DNA from 3 places in the Carnobacterium sp. CS13 genome. Region 2 is predicted to be linked to each of the others. Evidence: riboswitches for the same ligand, from Rfam matches in the RefSeq annotation. Region 2 holds a riboswitch; each other region holds the start of a gene.

Region 1 (6,834 bases), 1.2 Mb from region 2:
TGGAATATGAACAAAAATTAAACGATCAAGATGCTAAAATCATTGAACAAGAAAATAAAATCAACAGTTTAGAAAAAGAATTGATCGATCGAATGACTCATGCAACACCAGACAACAAATAAAACACAATGGATTATTTTTAGGGTATGAAAGAAATAACTTCCTTTAAAAGATTGGGACAATTTTTTGTCTCAATCTTTTTTGGTGCGCCCGGCATGGGTGATAACTTGGTGGTGAAAGTCCACTACAGGCTTGGCAGTAGGAACTGTTAGCGAATAGCAAGGGTGTCTTTCGCGAGAAAGAATCCGAAGGAAGCTGGACGCAAACACTCGCACTGACGAACAGAAATCTCATACAAGGCTGACTGGAGATGGACGAGCTTGCCAAACAAAGCGAAGTCCGATACTGCACGAGTCTCCTACAGTAAATGAGGCAGTGACATGAGTGGAAGGTTATCATTCTTACCCGGGAGGTCTCACTAGCGGTAAACACCGTAGTAACAACGAATAGTGAGAAGTCAGCAGACGCCATAGTAGGAGAACACAGTTCTCCGAAGGGCAGAACAATAATAATCTTGGAATAAACAAGGAGGTGGATGTAGCTCACGACTACAGAAAACATCGTGGTATAGACCGAAAGATGGCTACTCTTGGAGGGATAAGTTGGAAACGAAAGAGTACAAGAGAGTGTAGAGAGCTACAGTAACGATATGATGAAACAAGATGGTATCTCATTAATCAATCAAATCGCTAATTCAGATAATTTAAAGTTAGCCAGCAAGAAAGTGTATCAAAATAAAGGAGCTGCCGGTATCGATGGAGTGACCGTTCATGAATTGGACGCTCACTTAATAAAATATGGTCAGCAAATGATAGAGAAGATGAGAGCAGGAACTTACCAACCACAACCTGTTAAGCGGGTTTCTATCCCTAAGGATAACGGTGGTATAAGAAACTTGGGAATTCCCGTAGTGCGAGATCGAGTGGTGCAACAAGCTATTCTACAAGTGATTGAACCCATCATTGACCCTTCCTTTTCGACATACAGTTATGGTTTTAGGAAAGGCAGGAACGCTCATCAAGCGATTAAACAGGCAGAACAATATGTATCCGAAGGATACAAAACGATTGTCGACTGTGATTTGCGTAACTATTTTGATACAGTTCATCATCAAAAGTTGATGAATTACCTCAACTACTATATCCAAGATAAAATAGTGTTGCGGTTAATATGGAATTTTCTTAAAGCTGGAATTATGGACGGCAATGTCTTTATTGAGAATTATAAAGGAACCCCTCAAGGTGGAGTTATCTCTCCACTACTCGCTAATGTCTATTTAAATCAACTAGATAGAGAATTAGAGAAGCGAGGACACCGGTTTGTACGTTATGCGGACGACTTTTGTATCTATGTGAAAACACCTAGAGCAGGAGAACGAGTTTTAAAAAGCGTGACGACCTTTATAGGGGGAAACCTCCGGTTGGAGATTAATACGGAAAAAAGTAAAGTGACTACTCCAGCTAAAGCTAAGTTTCTAGGTTTCACTATCTGGAAAACACAGGGAAAGTCAGAAGCCGCCCATCTAAGGCGGCTAAACTCAAGTTCCGTAACCGACTCAGAAAACTAACGAGCCGAAAACGTCCTGGTACATTCAAACAAATTATAAAAGAAATTAACCTCTATACACAAGGCTGGATTAATTATTATGGAATTGGAGATATGAAAAGCTTTATCAAGAGCGTAGCTCATTGGCTAAATCATCGATTGAGACAACTATGTTGGAAACGATGGAACAAAGTATCGACTAAATTTCGTATGTTAAGAAAGTATGGAATAGAGAAAGAAGAAGCATGGAAGGTGGCTAATACGAGAAAAGGGTATTGGCGTATGACCCGTACCCACACACTTCACGGAGCGATTACGAAGAAAAAGCTGGTAAATTGGGGTCTAAAAGACCTAAACCAACTTTTCCAGCAGAGATACTTAAGTTATTGAACCGCCGTATACCGAACGGTACGTACGGTGGTGTGAGAGGTCGGAGCCGTAAGGCTCCTCCTACTCGATTAATATAGAATAGAATTCAGACAGATCAAAGTTAGAAAAGACTAAAGCGCATCATTAAAAAAGAGCTGGCTTGAATATTAATTTTTTTTGTCCTACAATGAATAAGATAGATAGAATTAAATAGCCTTGTTAGGTGAGGCTACTGTACCAGAGATAAGCTACTGCCCAGAAACGTCCAAAGACGCCAACGGGTCAACAGGAATTTTCGAATTAAGGAAATTTTTAACGTAGCTGGGTCTGACCCTATGCTGTACAGTGCTGAAACTCAATGAAGGGGTGCGGGGATTAAGCCCATTTGAAGCAACTTGCCCAGCAATTGTTTTGCACGCCCTTCGGAGCGTGTTTTTTTTGTTTCTATTTTATCTTAAAGACAGATAGGAGCAGAAGAATAATTTTGCTCCTATCTTGCTCTTGATGCCTTATCATAAAATCCTTTAAGGGAGGTGGTTCGGATGGATTCTATTCCGTCTTGTCGACAGATGAAACAAATCAAAAACATCCCATCCATACGCTACATAAACTATTACAAGAAGGAGAAGCTCGTTTGAGGAGCCTTCCTGAGAGGAATGATTTTAATGAAAAGAATTGATGATAGAAAAAATAATTACTATGAAGGAATCTTTAAAGCTGCGAAGGAAAATAATCGTAAGAAGTTTCGTAAGTTATTCTTAAAACTCCATACAAATGACCAAGTAGAACTCTTCCATCTTCTATATACTGAAAAAAAGAAAAAAGTAGAGAGTTTCTTGGAACCGTCAGAGTTTGCGGAATTATTTGAATGGATGGATCCCGCTGATCAAACGGAAGCCTATGAAGCCTTTTCAACTGAATATATTGCGAATTTATTCCATTATATGGAGATAGATAATGTGGTGGATTTTTTATCCTACCGAGATGACGAAGAAAGACAGGCTCTCTTAAACCAGTTGGATGCAGCAGAAAGAAGCAGAGTAGAAGAAATGCTTGCCTATGAGCCAGAGACTGCCGGATCCATTATGACTAAAGGATTTATCAGTGTTTCTCCTGAAAACACTGTGCAGCAGACGGTAAAAATGGTGCGTATCTTTGCTAAAGAAACAGAAATGGTTTACTATATTTATGTTTTAGATAAAGAAAACAGATTGGTAGGTATTTTGTCTCTTCGTGACATGATTCTTCATCCAGAAGATACAAAAGTTCAAGACGTTATGCTTACCCAGCTAACCTTTGTGAGAATCAATGATGACCAGGAAGTAGTTGCACGTATGATTCAAGATTACGATTTACTAGCAGTTCCTGTTTTAAACGATGAAGATGTGATGTTAGGAATTGTAACTGTTGACGATGTGATGGATATTCTAGTTGAAGAGACTACAGAAGATTTTAATGAATTTTCTGCTATCCGAAAAACTAAAAGCAAAATGGAAAGAGGAGAAGAAAGCGCTTGGCAAACTGCTCGAGTAAGGATGCCGTGGATCATCATCCTTGTTTTCTTGGGAATGATCAGTGCCTCTTTAATTAGTTCTTTTGAAGAAACTTTGAATCAAGTTGTAGTGCTTGCTGCTTTTATCCCCATTATTATGGATTCAGCCGGAAATGTAGGAACGCAGTCATTGGCAGTAGCGGTCCGAAACATTTCTATGGGAGAAAAAAGAACCAAGGAAGAATTTTGGCAGAATATACTAAAAGAATTAGTAGCAGGAATGATAATCGGGTTAGCTGCGGGAATAGTATTAGCACTCGTAGTAGGTATCTTTTATCAGAATCTAGTTTTAGCAGTGATTATTGGGTTTTCTCTTTTTGTGACCTTAAGCTTGTCTACTGTAGTGGGTGCTGTAATTCCTTTTCTTATCAACAGACTGAAAATTGACCCTGCTATTGCTTCTGGTCCTTTCATCACGACCATCAATGATGCAATGGGGTTATTGATTTACTTTAGCGTAGCAACAAAACTACTCCATGTGCTTTAAAAATCTGGAAGCAGCACCAAACGTATCTCAAGACGTTTGGTGCTGCTCTTTTTAGGGCAAACCTAAAACAGTACTTTTCTATTTAAAAGATTTTAACCAATCTAAAGAGAACTTGTGAATCAAAGTGTCGGTTTAAAGGATTGAAAGCGAAATCAATCAAAGTGTTATTGACTCAAGCTGTAGGAGATGCTACTTTGAATAAGTTGATATTACAAACAGAGGAGTATGCATACAGTGAAAAAAGAACATGTTCAGGTTAAACAGGTAATAATAGATCCAACAGCAATTGGATTATTTGGATTAGCAATAGTGACATTAGTTGCTTCTACACAAAAATTAGGATGGACTAACGGCGTTTCCGGTATCGTCCCTTGGGCTTTTATGCTAGGTGGAATTGGGCAGTTGATTGCTTCGTCATATGATGCAAAACACAACAATTTATTTGGAGCAACAGCTTTTGCAGCTTACGGCTTATTTTGGTTAGGAACAGGAATGAGCTGGATGGTTCAAAACGGTTTATTTGGAGCTGCTTTTCAGGCAATGTATGACCCTAGACAATTAGGTGTGGCTTTCTTAGGCTACTTTGTTTTCACTGTGTTTATGACATTGGGAGCGATGGAAACCAATAAAAATTTATTTATGATTTTCTTATTGATTGCTTTTCTTTTCTTAGGGCTGTTTATGTCAAGTTTTGGAATTGCAGAAAACTTCTTTCACATGATGGCTGCTATTGCTGAGTTTTTGATTGCTATCTTTGCTTTTTATGGAAGTGCGGCAGCAGTTTTAAATGGACATTTTGGTTATACTTTCTTGCCAATCGGCAAACCTTTTGGTATTTTTAAAAAATAAAAAAAGAAACTCCTCTTCTTGCAAGAGGAGTTTAAACCACGCTATTATGTATGCGGTTACCTTTAGGTGCTGATTCTTCGAAGTGCTTTTCAAAAAAATATCTAGTTTCAATAACTAGTTTGTCTAGTTATCTGACTTATGGTAAACTATGGGTAATTAAATTGTTAGAATAGGTGACTACATGAATAAAATAGAAGAAGAATTAATAGCCTGGACAAAAGAAATTACTCAATTTCGGTTTCCGCGTTGGGAAGACTTGCCAGATTTTGATTTATACATGGATCAAGTACTGACTTTGATTGATACTTATCTTTCTGTGTTTAATCCGAGTCAACAGAAAAAAATCATTACGGCGTCAATGGTAAATAATTATGTGAAATTAGGGTTGATTCCAGCTCCTGTGAAAAAGCGATATAAGAAAAAACATTTAGCGTACCTAATTGCGATTTCTGTTTTGAAACAAGTCTTGACTATTCCAGAAGTTAAAGAAGGAATTATCTATCAAGCTTCAATCAGCGGCATTCGGGAAGCGTATGATTTGTTTTGTACTGAACAAGAAGCAGCTTTGATAGCTATCGCTTCACATTTGGAGAAAAAAGATCGACACCCTTTGCCGTTGATGCCAAATGATACAGATATGGCTAATTTAGTTGTTCGCACTGCAACGATAGCGGTAGCGACTAAAATCGTTACTGAAAAAACGTTATCTTTGATTGCTCAAGAAAAAACAGCAAATAGGAAAGAGACCAAACAAAAAAAAGAAACTGAACTGTGAGGAGATAATTATGAACAAAGAAAAAATTGCTTTTCTCGTCGATTCTGGGTCCAATGTCCCTGAAGAAATCGTTAAGTTAGGAAATATGAAAGTTATTCCTTTAAAAATTATCTATAATAATGAAGAATTCACTGATAATGTGGATATCACAGCGCAAGATGTATATGATCGGTTAGAAGAAGAAATACCTAAAACTTCATTGCCGAGCGGCGAAACCATCACTGAAATGCTGGAAGAAATTCAATCAGAAGGCTTTGAAAAAGTGATCTGTGTCACTATTTCTAGTGGACTGAGCGGCACAAACAATATGGTTCGAGTAGTGGCGGAACAGTTTAAAGATTTGGATATCTTCACAGTTGATACAAAAAATATCGGAATCGGCAGCGGGTTGATTGCTGTCCAAGCCTATACTTATGTTGCAGAAGGCTTGGATTGGGAAACAATCAAAACTAAATTAGAAGAAGATGTTGCAAAGTCTAAAATCTTTTTCCACGTACCAACGTTAGAGTATCTGCAAAAAGGTGGTCGAATCGGTTTGGTCGCTTCTATCTTGGGCAATATGTTAAATTTAAAACCTATTATTACCTGCAATGAAGACGGGGTTTACGATACCGTCGCTAAGATACGCGGCAGCAAGAAAAGTGTTCAAAAAGCAATTTCTTTAGCAGTTGAATTTGCAGGAACGGCTAAAAAATACCATTTAGCTATTGCTTATGGCGGAAAAACTGCTGAAAGCCAAGTTGCGGGCATTCGTGCTGAACTTAAAAAGCAATTGCCGCTTTTTGATAAAATTTACGAAGGTCAAATTAGCCCAGCACTAGGTGTTCATACGGGTCCTGGGTTAATCGGGATCGGTGTCTGTATCTTGGAACCTTAAAGTGAAACGAAAAGCTTTCCTGATTTCTATTAGGAAAGCTTTTTTCTGTTTGTTTTAGACTTTTAAATAACATTTCAGGAGGATTCTTTGCTATAATATGAAAGTTGGGAGTGAAACGATTTGCTAAAAGCACATACAAAATGGAAAGTAAAAGAAACGCTGATGGACAAAGAACATGAAGAAGAATTGAGCCGAAAATTAGGTTTCACATCATTATTTACGACTTTGTGTTTACAAAGGGGCTTAGGGACAGAAGAAGAAATCCAGCATTTTTTGAAGCCGGATGAGACGTGGATTCATGATCCTTTTCTCATGCACGA
Region 2 (6,834 bases):
ACCAATCAAATGGCATGGAATTTGGTCTGTATTCTTTAGGTGACCACATCATGAATCCTTTAACAGGAAGCCGAATTTCAGCACAAGAAAGAATTCAACAACTAATTGAAATGAGCCAGCTTGCTGAACAAGCAGGAATAGATGTTTTTAGTGTGGGTGAAAGTCACCAAACTTATTTCGCAACCCAAGCGCATAGCGTAATTTTATCAGCGATTGCCCAAGCCACAAAAACAATTAAAATATCGAGTTCAGCAACTGTATTAAGTGTCTTAGACCCTGTACGTGTGTATGAAGATTTTGCAACGATTGATTTGATTTCAAATGGGCGCGCAGAAATAGTTGCCGGCCGTGGTTCACGTGTTGGGGCTCATCAGTTATTCGGTGTCGATTTACAAGATTATGAAGAAATTTATGAAGAAAAGCTGGAATTGCTTAAACTGATCAATGAAAATGAACGTGTCACCTGGCAAGGAAACTTCCGGGCTCCCTTGCAAAACGCCGAGATTTTACCGCGTCCTTTAAGTGGATCGCTTCCCATTTGGCGTGCTGTAGGCGGTCCACCTTCTAGTGCAATCAAAGCAGGTTATATGGGACTCCCAATGGTGCTGACTACATTAGGCGGGCCGGCAATGAACTTTAAACATTCTATCGATGCTTACCGTGAAACTGCTCGGCAAAGTGGATTTGATCCAGCTAATTTGCCAGTCGCCACAACCAGTTTGTTTTATGTAGCTGACTCGACAAAAGAAGCGTTGCAAGGAATGTATCCGCATCTTAATGGCGGTTTCCAAGCCATTCGCGGTACTGGATATCCCAAACAACAATTTGCTCAAGCAACGGATTACCGTGATGCCTTGATGGTCGGCAGTACCGATCAAATCATTGAAAAGATATTGTATCAATATGAATTGTTCGGTATGCAGCGGTTTATGGCGCAAATTGACTTTGGCGGTGTGCCATTTGATAAGCTCATGAAAAATATAGAACTCATTGGAAACGACATTATCCCAGCAATTAAAAAATACACAAAAAATTAAAGGAGGTGAACTATGAAAATCGCTGTATTAGCCGGCTCTATCATCGGTTCCAAAACAAAAACAGCTATGCTGAAAACAGTAGAGATTCTTAAACAGAAGTACCCGGAACATGAAGTCGTACTTTTAGATTTAGCCGAGTATACAATGGTGTTCAGCGATGGACGGAATTACTTTGAGTATGACGGCGATACAAAATACGTTGCAGAGACGCTCATGGCTGCAGATGCCATCATCATTGGAACGCCTACTTTCCAAGCTTCTATCCCTGCCACACTTAAAAATATCTTCGACTTGCTTCCGGTCAACGCTTTTCGAGATAAAGTTGTCAGCAGTGTGATGACAGCCGGTACAACTAAACATTATTTAATGTTGGAACAACAGTTGAAACCCATTTTAGCGTATATGAAAGCACACATTGTCCCGACATACGTATTTATTGAAGAAAAAGATTTCTTGCGAAATGAGATCATAAATGACGATATCCTCTTTCGTTTAGAACGGCTCATCGAAGATACGGTATTGACCGTAGAAGCTTTCGCAGCTATTCGTAAGGAAAAAGACGAAGAATACGACTTTTAATGTTAAGAAAAGCAGACAAGCCCGCCTTGACTTCCATAAAAATAGGGAATACTACTTGGGGAGCAACGCTCCTTTCGTCGACTTGTATAAAGCACGCGTAGCGTGACTGTAGGCCTTTTAATCATCTTTTTTACGAGAGGTCTGGGCTTGAACGCTAGACATTGAACGCACAAAAAAACTTATGATACTCTGGAACAAAATAAGTGGATACAAATTTTTTAAAAAAAGAAATTCAAATTTAAAGGAGAAGATCAATATGACAAAAGTGAATTTAGCAGTAGTATTTTATAGTATGGGTGGAACAAATTATCAATTAGCACAATGGGCAGCAGAAGCCGCAACAGCAGCAGGCGCTGATGTCAGAGTATTAAAAGTACAAGAATTGGCTCCTGAAGCAATCATTCAAGGAAATGAAACTTGGAAAGCTACTGTCGAAGCAACAAAAGACGTTCCAGTAGCAACATCCGCTGATTTGGAGTGGGCAGATGCCATCATTTTCAGCACTCCAACGCGTTTCGGAAATATGCCATCACAAATGAAACAGTTCCTGGATATCCAAGGAGGCATTTGGGCTAGCGGAAAAACAGTTAACAAAGTAGTTAGTGCTATGTCTTCTGCGCAAAATCCGCATGGTGGACAAGAAGCAACAATCCTGTCATTGTATACCAGCATGATGCACTGGGGAGCCATTATTGCAGCGCCAGGGTATTCAGACCCTGTCTTATTCAAAGCAGGCGGCAACCCTTATGGAACAAGCGTGACTGTAGGACAAGACGGAAAAATGATTGAAGATGTAGCAGATGCTGTGAAATACCAAGCTGAGCGTACCGTCAAAGTGGCAGAATGGGTCAAAAAAGGCAACGAATAAGCCTGCTTCAGGTTGATTTTTTGAAACAAAGCATGAGTTAATTATTCAATTATGCAAAGGGGGGAGCGGGACTTGTGTCCTGTTCCCTTTTAAATTTATTTTAAAAAAAAGAGCAGCCCCAAACGTCTTGAATTGCGTTTGGGGCTGCTCTTCTATTTTCTTTCTAAAGCACATGAATCAGTTTTGTTGCTGCACTAAAATAAATCAATAACCCCATTGCATCATTGATCGTTGTAATAAAAGGCCCAGAAGCAATAGCGGGATCAATTTTCAATCTATTGATAAGGAAGGGAATGACTGCACCTACTACAGTAGATAAACTTAAAGTCACCAAAAGAGAAAAGCCAATAATGACGGCTAAAACGAGGTTCTGATAAAAAATGCCCACTACAAGTGCTAAAACTACCCCTGTAGATAATCCGATTATCATTCCTGCTAGAAGTTCTTTTAGGACGTTTTGCCAAAATTCTTCCCTAGTTTTTTCTTCTCCCATAGGAATATTTCGAACTGCAACCGCCAAGGATTGTGTGCCGACATTCTCAGCTGAATCCATAATAATCGGGATAAAAACAGCAAGCACGACCACTTGACTCAACGTTTCTTCAAATGAACTGATCAAAGAAGCACTGATCATTCCAAGGAAAACAAGAATGACGATCCACGGCATCCCTGCACGAGCAATTTGCCAAGCGCTTTCTTCTCCTCGTTCCGTTTTGCTTTTTTTTTGAATAGCAGAGAATTCATTAAAATCCTCTGTTGTTTCTTCAGCTAAAATATCCATCACATCATCTACAGTCACAATTCCCAACATCACATCTTCATCATTTAAAACAGGGACAGCTAATAAATCCTAATCTTGAATCATACGGGCAACTGCTTCTTGGTCATCATTCATACGCACAAAGGCTAGTTAAGTCAGCATAACATCTCGGACTTTTGTAACTTCCGAATTCAAGGTCGTGTCTCGTAAAGATAAGATGCCTACCAATCTGCTGGCTGTGTCTAAAACGTAAATATAATAAACCATTTCTGCTTCCTTAGCAAAAGTACGTACCATCTCCACTGTTTGCTGCACAGTATGTTCAGGATAAACGCTAATAAACCCTTTCGTCATAACGGACCCGGCAGTTTCCGGTTCATACGCAAGCATTTCTTCTACTCTGCTTCTTTCTGCTGCGTCTAATAAATTTAAGAAAACTTGACTTTCTTCGTCATCTCGATAAGATAAAAAGTTTACCACATTGTCTATCTCCATGTAATGGAATAAGTCCGCAAATTCTGCTGGTTCTAAAAAGCTCTCTACTTTTTTTCTCTTTTCAGGATATAAGAGGTGAAAAAGTTCAACTTGATCATTTGTATGAAGTTTCAAAAATAGCTTACGAAATTTTTTACGGTTGTTTTCCTTTGCGGCTTTGAAGATTCCTTCATAATATGTGTTTTTTCTGTCATCCATTCTTTTCATTACTATTATTCCTCTCAGGAAGGCTCATTAAAAGTGCTCCTCTTTCCTGTATTAGTTTTTGCACTATATGAATAAAACTTTTCGATTTTTTCATCTGTCGACAAGATGGAATAGAATCCACTTGAACCACCCCCTAGAGAATTTCATGGTAATGAAACAAGCTAACAGCAAAAACGTTTTTCTCCTGTTGACTTTTGCTTACCATTTAACTTAAAAAAGAAATAAAAAAAGCACGCTTCGAAGAGCGTGCAAAACAATTGCTGGGCAAGATGCTTCAAATGGGCTTAATCCCCGCACCCCTTCATTGAGTTTCAGCACTGTATAGCATAGGGACGATCCCAGCTACGTTAAAAATTTCCTTAATTCGAAAATTCCTGTTAACCCATTGGCGTCTTTGGACGTTTCTGGGTAGCAGCATCTCTCTAGTACAGTAGCCTCACCTAACAAGGCTATTCAATTCTTTCTATCTCTCTTATTCATTGTAGGACAAAAGAATTTAACATTTAAGCTTACTCTTTTTGAACGACGCTTTTTAGGATAGAAAAGTTAATCGTTTTGCTCTATCTCGTTGTACTCATTTTCCCAATCTGATTTAAACATAGCGTACGTTGCTATATCACAAAGGTTCCCTTCATTATTCTTTGCTCCCTCTCTTTTGATTCCTTCAAAATTCATTCCAACCTTTTCCATGACCTTTCCCGAACCAGGATTTTCGGTATGGTGGCTGGCTTCTATTCTATTAAATCCAACACATTCAAATAAAAATTCTTTAATAGCACTAAAAGCTTCTGTCATAATTCCTTTATTCCAATAATCCTTAGACATACAATACCCAATCACGGCAGATTCAATGTCGTTGTTTATCTGAACCACATCAATCGTTCCGATGACTTGTTGGTTTTCTTTTAACTCTATACACCAGCGATAGCAGTCTTCTTGTTCCAGCTCTTTTTGCCAATTTGAGATACTGGCTATTGTAACCTCGCTACTGTTATGCGGCTTCCATGTTAAATGTTTGGTTACTTCTTCATCACTTGCCCAGTTGTGATACACGTCTTCTGCATCATTTAGGGCGATCCTTCTTAAGAATAATCTTTCTGTTTCTAATGGTTGAGTACCGCTATGTTTCACCTAATCATCCTCCTCAGTATCATTCTTCTTTGTACCTATCATACAGAATAAATTTATATTATTCAGCGGCTGATTTTCTTAGAAACTATGAAATGCAATAAAACTTGTCACATTAACCCTATTCAATTTTTAAATAACAATTAATTTTTGACGAGTAGCATTCAAAAGCTACAAGAAAAAAGCACCTAACAAACGTTAGAAAGCTTCTTTTCTTGTAACTTTATGAAATATAACCTCCCAGTTACTGCAACTATTATCTGTTAATAGAACGTGCAACTCTTGATACAGTATGACGCTGTCCACGAATGGCTTTACTCATTGCGAAAATATTTTCAACCGTAGCAACTCCGCCATATCCAGCATCGCCAATATGTTGAATATCAACTCCACATATTTTATTTTGTAAAGCCATATACTTAATTGTATCAGGATCGGAACTTTCTTGGCTCGTTCCAATAGCGGTCATAACTAGAGCTCCTTCTTGGTGTGCTAATTTAACAGCTTCTTTTAAATCTTCTTTATCAAACCCTGGCACTGTTCCAATTGATGGTGTGAGAATAATATCCGCTCCAGCCTCAATCAAGCTTTTAATGACGTTTAAATCTGCAACAGCTTCATCGACTCCAGCACCATGCATTTTCCCAGCAATAATAAGACCAGAATAATGTTCTTTTGCTTTTTTTACTGTATCAATAATTGCGACATTTGTTACACCTGTTCCTGGATTACCTGTGAAACAGACAAAGTCTAATCCTAATTTTTCGATTTGTTTCAATGTTTCGCTATTGGCTTGACGCCCTAAAGAGATTTCTTCCCGTTCTTCAAGCATATCTGCAGACGTATCCACCGGTTCCAAGTTGACTCCAATCGGACGACCAACTAATTCATGCAAACGATCAACAAACGAGCCTTCGTATTCTCCGATTGCAAATACATCGGGATTTAATACATCGATTCCATTTAAAAGAATTAAATCAGCTCCGAATGCTCGTGCAATTTCTGAATTTGTAATATCGCCAATAAACGATTCACGCGGAGCCAAATTTTCGGATAGGATAACGCGGCCTTCGCTTGCTTTAATACTTTGTTTCAATTCTTGAGCATTCATAGCCAAAATTTCTGCAGTATTCGCACTAATTAAACGTTTATTCATTTTTTTCACTACTCCCTTTATAATTTTTGAGACAATGATTCATTTTCTTCTTGTGCTTTGAACCGTTTTTCAAGAGCTAAGAAGAACGGCAAGTAAAGCAGAACATCCAATACAATTAAAACAATTTGCAGAATCGAACCACTCACACTACCTGTTGTTAAGAAACCACTAATAATAGGCGGCATCGTCCAAGAGGCTACGACTCTAGTTAAAGGCACCAGTCCGATTGACATGGCGATATACGAAACAACTGCATTGACAATTGGAGCAAGTACAAACGGAACAAGCAGCATAAAGTTCAAGACTACTGGAATACCAAACATCGTCGGTTCATTAATATTAAATAAACCCGGTACAACTGTTATCGGAGCCATAATTTTGGTTTGTTTACTGGTATTTTTTTTGCGGGCTAAATAGCCGATAACCAGTACTAAACCAATCGTTGCTCCACCACCGCCGATATAAACAAAGTTGTCCATAAACGCTATCGTGATCACGTTTTTCAATTCGCTTCCAGCTTGATAAGCTGCTTGGTTAGCATCTAAATTCGCGATCCAAATCGGCTGCATAATAGAGTTCACCACATTACCGCCATGGATCCCAA
Region 3 (6,834 bases), 900 kb from region 2:
ATTCAATGATTCGAGCTTTTTGAGTTGGATTTAATTTAGCAAAAAGATTGACTTCTTCTGTTGCATCCATCAATTCGTTGTCATCCATCGTTTCAAGTTCTGTTCCAAGAATCACACGGTTCACTTCGATTCCAACTTCTTTACAGATTTTTTGAGCGACTATTTCGTTATCGCCAGTCAAAACTTTTACATTCACACCATGTTCATGGAGCGACTTAATAGCTGTGATAGAAGATTGTTTTGGCGGGTCTAAAAATTCCATGAACCCTACTAGCACCATATCTGCTTCATCTTTAATTGAGTAAACAGCTGAATCATGAACGTTCAGTTTATAGGCGACACCTAGTGCACGCATGCCTTCTTTGTTCATTTTGATGCTGACTTCTTCCATCGTTTTTTGTAATTCTGGTGTCAACGGAACAACTTCACCGTTCAATTCTACATATTGACAAACTTTCAGCATTTCTTCTACGGCGCCTTTAGTGATCATAATTTGCTGATCCCCTGTTTTGACAGCTACAGTTAAACGGCGTCTTGAGAAATCGAATGGAATTTCGTCAATTTTTTCGACTTTTTCTAATTCAGCTTCTTCACGATTTTCACTGAAATACTCAATGACAGCGTGATCCATCACATTTTTCCAACCGGTTTGATAATTTGAGTTCATATACGCTAACTCTAAAACACGATTGCTTTCTTCGCCAATCGGATTTACATGACGTACCAAAACGACTTTGTCTTCCGTTATCGTTCCAGTTTTATCCGTACATAAGACATCCATAGCACCCAAGTTTTGAATAGCATTTAATTCTTTAACGATTACTTTTTTCTTAGACATCGTAATCGCACCTTTAGCTAAGTTGCTCGTAATGATCATCGGCAGCATTTCTGGTGTTAAACCAACAGCTACTGCTATTGAGAAGAAGAAAGCTTCGCCCCAATCGCCTTTTGAGATTCCATTGATTAAAAATACAATAGGAACCATGACAAGCATAAAGTTGATCAATAATTTACTAACATTTTTTACGCCACGGTCAAAGCTCGTTTCTCCTCTAGATTTAGAAGATTGAGTAGCAATATCTCCAAAGAAAGTATCTTCTCCTGTTTTTAATACGACTACTTTTCCTTGTCCGCTTAAAACATCTGTCCCCATAAAAGCTAAGTTATGAAGATCCAAAGCCGTTACGTGCGGATCTTCTTTTTCGCCTTCTATTTGGACAAACTTTTCAATCGGCATCGATTCTCCCGTTAATGACGATTGATTGACGAATAAGTCCTTAGTCCAAATCAAACGAGCATCTGCTGGAATCAAGTCTCCTGTCGACAGATTGACAATATCGCCAGGAACGACTTCATCAATGGGGATTTCTTTCGTTACCCCTTCTCTGGTCACTGCACAAGTGGTTTCGATAAGTTCTTTCAAAGCCAAACTGGCTTTTTGAGAACGATATTCTTGAATAAAATGAAGTCCTGCACTGAATAAAATCATCAAGCCCATAACGATACTGGCTTCAAAATCTTTAGTAGCAGCTGAGACAACTAATAAAAGTGCTAAAACATAAATAAATGGATCTTTAAATGCTTGGAGTAATAGTAGATACCAAGGAACAGGCTTTTGAGCAGCGACTTCATTTAACCCAAATTCTTCTAAGCGCTTTTCCGCTTCTGATTTGCTTAAGCCTGACTCTCCTGTATCCAACTGTTTTAAAACTGCTTCTTCTGTGAGGTAGCCTAATTCTTTTAATTGGTTGTTTTTAGATTTTTTTTCTGTATAAATGTGCTTCTTTTGATTTGCCATTATTTTTTCCTCCTTTTGCCTTACCGGAAAAAACAAGTTTGCTACACTATTATCCTAATTAAGAGGGTCATGGCAGGCTTACTTATTTTTTCTTCATCTCTCCAACAATCATCACCTGGACTATCACTACTAGAGCCTTTTTCCATACCATTCACCTCGCCTTTTTTTGATAGGTCTGCGCATTACTCTGAAATGACAATTCAAAAACTCGAAATTACGATTGAAACCCTTTTAGAAAGCAAACAATAAAAAAGCATACACTCCATTCTGCGATAGAGTATATGCTTGAATATCCATTCTAAATAAACGATAAACGATTCCATATTTAAATACAGCTTTTTTGCACCTCAAAAAAGTTCCTTGTATTCCTTCTCCATCGTCGAGTTTTAGCACTATATGGCGTAGATTATTCATCAGCTACATTAAAAATGACCTTAATTCGATCATTCCTGTTGACCCATTGGTGTCTCTCGACGTTTTTGGGCAGCAGCGTTTTTCCATATAGGAGCCTCACCTAACAGAAGCTTTATTCATTTCATGTCATTTACTATGCTAGCTCAAAGATTTTTAGAAGTCAAGTTGCTCGATTTCTCTTCTTCTATTCTTTTAAAAGTTAAGTTTATTTCAAGTTTAATCCCCTTACTGATTGGCCATTTGAATGGGTTTGTCTTAAAATCAGCGGATTATTTTTCTTTTCCAACTTTTTCACCGATAATGGTTATTTTCAAAATAGAAGCAACTGGACTATAATAAAGAAAGCGGCAATTAGAAAGGGAGTTTTTAAATGAAATACAGTATAAATTGGGATTTAGAATCTATTTTTCCTGGAGGCAGTCGTTCAACTCAACTCCATGAAAAAATGGCTCTCCTTCAAGAACAGTTAGAGGAATTATCAAAAAATGTAACCAGTTGGAACAGTGAACAAGATGGACCTGATTTCAAACACTTTACACAATTATTAGCTTTACAAGAAAAAGTAACTTTTGGTTTGTCTCAAGTCCATACTTTTATTGAAGCTGTTCAATCTGCTGATATCAATAATAAACAAGCCAGTGCTCTATTGGGGAAAGCATTCGAATTAAGCAGCTTTTCGAGCACGGTTCAGACAATTTTAGCTAAAAAAATAGTTGAGATACCTGACTCTGAATGGACTAACTTAACAAATCTGCCTGAGTTTCAACCGATTCAATTTGTTTTAAATGAAATAAGAACTCAAGGTAAAGAATTATTGAGTGAAGCTGAAGAGGCCTTGATCAATTCTCTTTCCATTGATGGATTCCAAGGCTGGAGCGACCATTACGATACATTAGTTGCAACAATTGAAATTCCATTTGAAGATAAAGATGGGCGTGTAACCAACTTATCTGCGGGACAAGCCTACAATAAAATGAATGCGGATCCTGATGCTGAAGTTAGAGAACAGCTCTTTCAGAAATGGGAAGCAACTTGGTCAGCAAAAGCTCCTTTATTCAGCGATACGCTTAATCATTTAGCCGGATTTCGTTTAGCAGATTATCAAGCTCATGGCGTGACCGATTACTTAAAACGTCCGTTAGAATACAATCGAATGAAACGTGAAACATTAGATACCATGTGGCAAGCCGTTAGCGATCATAAACAGCCTTTTATAGATTATTTAAACCGAAAAGCCCAATTATTAGGAAAAGAAAAATTAGCTTGGCAAGATATTGAAGCGCCTGTTTTAGTTGGGAACGCAGAACCTCAAGTTTATCCGTATGATCAAGGGGCCGAGTTCATCATCGAAAACTTCAAAAAAGTGAGTCCAAAAATGGCTGATTTTGCTCAATATGCTTTTGAACACAATTGGATCGAAGCTGAAAACCGCAGCGGCAAACGTCCTGGCGGCTACTGTGCAGAATTGCCAGAAAGCAATGAATCAAGAATTTTTATGACTTATGCCGATTCACCAAGTGAAGTTTCTACTTTAGCACACGAATTAGGCCACGCTTTCCATAGCCATGTAATGAATGACTTGCCTGCTTTAAACCAACAATATGCGATGAATGTAGCTGAAACAGCTAGTACCTTCGCTGAAATGATCGTTGCCGATGCAACTGTAAAAGAAGCTAAAACAAAAGAGGCTAAAATTGGTTTACTAGATACGAAAATTCAAAACGCATTGGCAATGTTCTTGAACATTCATGCTCGTTTTATCTTTGAATCTAATTTTTATAAAGAACGCCAAACCGGTATTGTAACAGATGAACGCTTGTCTGAGTTAATGGAGGCTGCCCAAAAAGAAGCCTATCAAGATTCTTTAAGCAGCTACCATCCGCATTTTTGGGCTAGCAAATTACACTTCTTTATTGCGGATGTGCCTTTTTATAACTTCCCTTATACGTTTGGATACCTTTTCAGTCTAGGAATCTATGCTCAGTCTCTTGAAGAAAGCCAAGGATTTGAAGAGCGTTACATCGCTTTATTGAGAGATACGGCTTCTATGTCTACGGAAGATTTGGCAATGAAACACTTAAACGCTGATTTGACTAAACCCGAATTCTGGGAGGCTGGAATAGCGATTATGAAAAATGATGTTGAAACCTTTTTGACATTGACAGAAGATTTTTTAAATTAGTTTTCAAATAAAACCCGTTGCTTACACGCAACGGGTTTTTTATGGTGTTTTATGGAAACTGTTAAAATCAACTAGGCACAAAAACAGTTATGTGAGAAGCTAACACTTCAAGAGTTAAGGGCAAGTCATCTCCTGGGTCACCGTCAATATTCGTTCCTAGTTTTTCTTTTTTAGAGACAGCCACTTGGCCTGTTTTGAACCTTTCATATAAAACATCACGTGTATCATTCGTTTCTCCCTTAAGTAATTTAAGAAGCAAGGGTAATTTCTTTAGCAAGCTCGTTTTTTTTAATAAAACCAAATGCAAATACCCATCATCTGCTTTAGCTTCTGGTAACAGAGATGAAAAACCGCCTACTGAATTGGTGAGCGCAACTAAAACCAATTCAGCTTCTTGTGAAAAAGTTTTTTCATCTAAGGTTAATTTGAATGAGTAGCTTTTATTCTTTTTTGCTGCTTTTAAGCCTTCCAAAATATAAGCAAAAAAACCTAATTTAGTTTTTTGTTCTGTACTAACATTCTGAACAGCTTCAGGGATGCTTCCGATTGCAATGACATCAATAAAGTAATCATCATTGACTTTTCCAACATCTATCTTGCATTTAGCAGCTGTAGGCAGCATGGCAATGGCTTCCGCGGGATCCATAGGAATACCAAGTGCATGACCTAAATCATTAGCAGTTCCCATAGGGATAAAACCAAAGTCAGGACGATAAGCTTCTCCTGCGATGCCATTAACACATTCGTTTATTGTGCCGTCTCCACCCATAACAAAAACAGCTTCCACTCTATCTTTTGCTGCTTCATTAGCAAATCGTTTAGCATCTCCGGCTTTCTCAGTCTTTTTTACTATTAGTTTATCAAACATTTTCTCTAATGTTGCTTGGGCATTTAACGCGTACTGTTCTCCTTCTTCATTTCCTGAAGAAGGATTTATGATTAATACAGCTAAGCTCATTTTAGCCCTCCTTTATTCTTGGTATACCTTTCAAAAAAATAAATAATACGTTTTTTCAAAAGATTCTTTTACTCGCCTACTATCAGTATACTAAGTAAGTGTTCTTATTTATACAAAAAAGACCCGAACAAAACCATGGCTGGCCTTATTCGAGTCTTTTTATTTTCATTATTGTTTTTAATAACGTCCGTAACCGACAACTTTGCTTGCCCAATATCCAGAAGTATATGAAGCATAGGCAACACCGGTACTGCTTTGAGAGCCAACAAATTGTCCGCCGCCAGAAACGATTCCTACGTGGTCAATAGTTGAACCACCAAGTGAGAAGAACACTAAGTCTCCTGCTTGTGGGTTAGATACTTTCGTTGATGCATTGTATTGTGCAGAAGCTACACGCGGCAAGTTGATGCCCGCTTTAGCAAAAACATACGATGTAAAACCAGAACAATCAAAACCTGAGGTTGTTGTACCGCCCCATAAATATGGTGTTCCTAACACGCTATTTGCAGTAGACTGCAATGCAGACCATGAAGTTCCGCCTGTTGAAGGAGCTGGAGCTGGTGTTGGTGCCGGTTTTGGTTTTGGTTTTGGTTTAGACACTGGTTTACTAGGCGCTGGCGTAGTTGCAGCAGTGTTATTCGAGTTAGAGCTATTCGAACTAGACGAATTCGAACTAGTCGTATTTGAGTTAGCTGTTGTTGCTGGATTACTATTCGTTGATGCAGGTTGAGACGCTGTTTCCGTACTTGGAGCTGGTGTTTCTGCTTGTACTTCTGTTACAGCTTCGTCATTGCTTTGTTCTGAAGTTGCCGCAGATGCAGTTTCGTTTGCTGCTACTTCAGTAGAAGCGGCTTCTGTTGCAGCTGCTTCTTCAGCTTTTTCTTCTTCAACTTTTTTCTGTTCAAAAGCTACTTGGACAGCTTTTTCTGCAGCCGCTTGAGCTGTAGTATATTCAGTAACAGCATTTTCTGCAGCTGTTTTTTGAGCTAAGAAAGCATCTTTATCTTCTTGAGCCGTGGCCATTTCAGAAGCGAGTTGCGAAACAACTACTTCTTTTTCCAACATTTGTTGCTCAAGAGAACTTTGTGCATCTTCCAGCTGAGCAGCTAATGCATTTTGTTGAACGATTGTTTGTTCCGTTGCTGTTTTCTTTTCAATCACTAATTTTTGATCGGCTACTTGTTCTTCAACAAGGTTTTTATTGGCATCTACTAATTTACTAACCACATCTAAGCGGCCTACTACGTCTACTAAAGATTCTGCTTCAATGACGAATTCTATGTAGTTTTGAGTATCTCCATTAGTTTGGACTGTTCGAGCTTGTTGATCCAATTGTTCATTTCGTTGTTCAATTTTTTCTTCTAGTGCTTCAATTTCTGTTTTCAACGTATCCATTTCTTTTTGAGATTTTTGGATATCAGCTACTAATTTTTGAGATTTTTCTTTATTTACACTAATAGTATTATTGATCGTTTCTAATTG

Evidence for each region. Region 2 has a riboswitch for magnesium ahead of JHE06_RS10975 (magnesium transporter MgtE N-terminal domain-containing protein). Riboswitches for the same ligand answer to the same signal wherever they lie in the genome.
Region 1: it holds a riboswitch for magnesium, as region 2 does, so the genes downstream of both, mgtE (magnesium transporter) here and JHE06_RS10975 (magnesium transporter MgtE N-terminal domain-containing protein) in region 2, are expected to answer to the same signal.
Region 3: it holds a riboswitch for magnesium, as region 2 does, so the genes downstream of both, mgtA (magnesium-translocating P-type ATPase) here and JHE06_RS10975 (magnesium transporter MgtE N-terminal domain-containing protein) in region 2, are expected to answer to the same signal.

The regions. Positions count from the first base shown of each region.
Region 1 covers NZ_CP067364.1:1,167,738-1,174,571, forward strand. The annotation lists gene JHE06_RS05725 (LapA family protein) at 1-122, shown strand, start outside; gene ltrA (group II intron reverse transcriptase/maturase) at 710-1,627, shown strand; gene JHE06_RS12165 (group II intron maturase-specific domain-containing protein) at 1,660-1,995, shown strand; M-box (ykoK) riboswitch at 2,183-2,346, shown strand; gene mgtE (magnesium transporter) at 2,640-4,013, shown strand; gene JHE06_RS05740 (acetate uptake transporter) at 4,248-4,862, shown strand; gene JHE06_RS05745 (DUF1836 domain-containing protein) at 5,044-5,637, shown strand; gene JHE06_RS05750 (DegV family protein) at 5,648-6,514, shown strand; gene recJ (single-stranded-DNA-specific exonuclease RecJ) at 6,635-6,834, shown strand, end outside.
Region 2 covers NZ_CP067364.1:2,322,217-2,329,050, forward strand. The annotation lists gene JHE06_RS10955 (LLM class flavin-dependent oxidoreductase) at 1-1,037, shown strand, start outside; gene JHE06_RS10960 (NADPH-dependent FMN reductase) at 1,050-1,616, shown strand; gene wrbA (NAD(P)H:quinone oxidoreductase) at 1,873-2,484, shown strand; gene JHE06_RS10970 (magnesium transporter) at 2,648-3,295, opposite strand; gene JHE06_RS10975 (magnesium transporter MgtE N-terminal domain-containing protein) at 3,395-3,946, opposite strand; M-box (ykoK) riboswitch at 4,238-4,401, opposite strand; gene JHE06_RS10980 (GNAT family N-acetyltransferase) at 4,493-5,077, opposite strand; gene JHE06_RS10985 (DUF7916 family protein) at 5,331-6,230, opposite strand; gene JHE06_RS10990 (PTS sugar transporter subunit IIC) at 6,248-6,834, opposite strand, start outside.
Region 3 covers NZ_CP067364.1:658,925-665,758, reverse strand. The annotation lists gene mgtA (magnesium-translocating P-type ATPase) at 1-1,798, opposite strand, end outside; M-box (ykoK) riboswitch at 2,162-2,327, opposite strand; gene JHE06_RS03220 (M3 family oligoendopeptidase) at 2,583-4,394, shown strand; gene JHE06_RS03215 (diacylglycerol/lipid kinase family protein) at 4,462-5,352, opposite strand; gene JHE06_RS03210 (C40 family peptidase) at 5,530-6,834, opposite strand, start outside.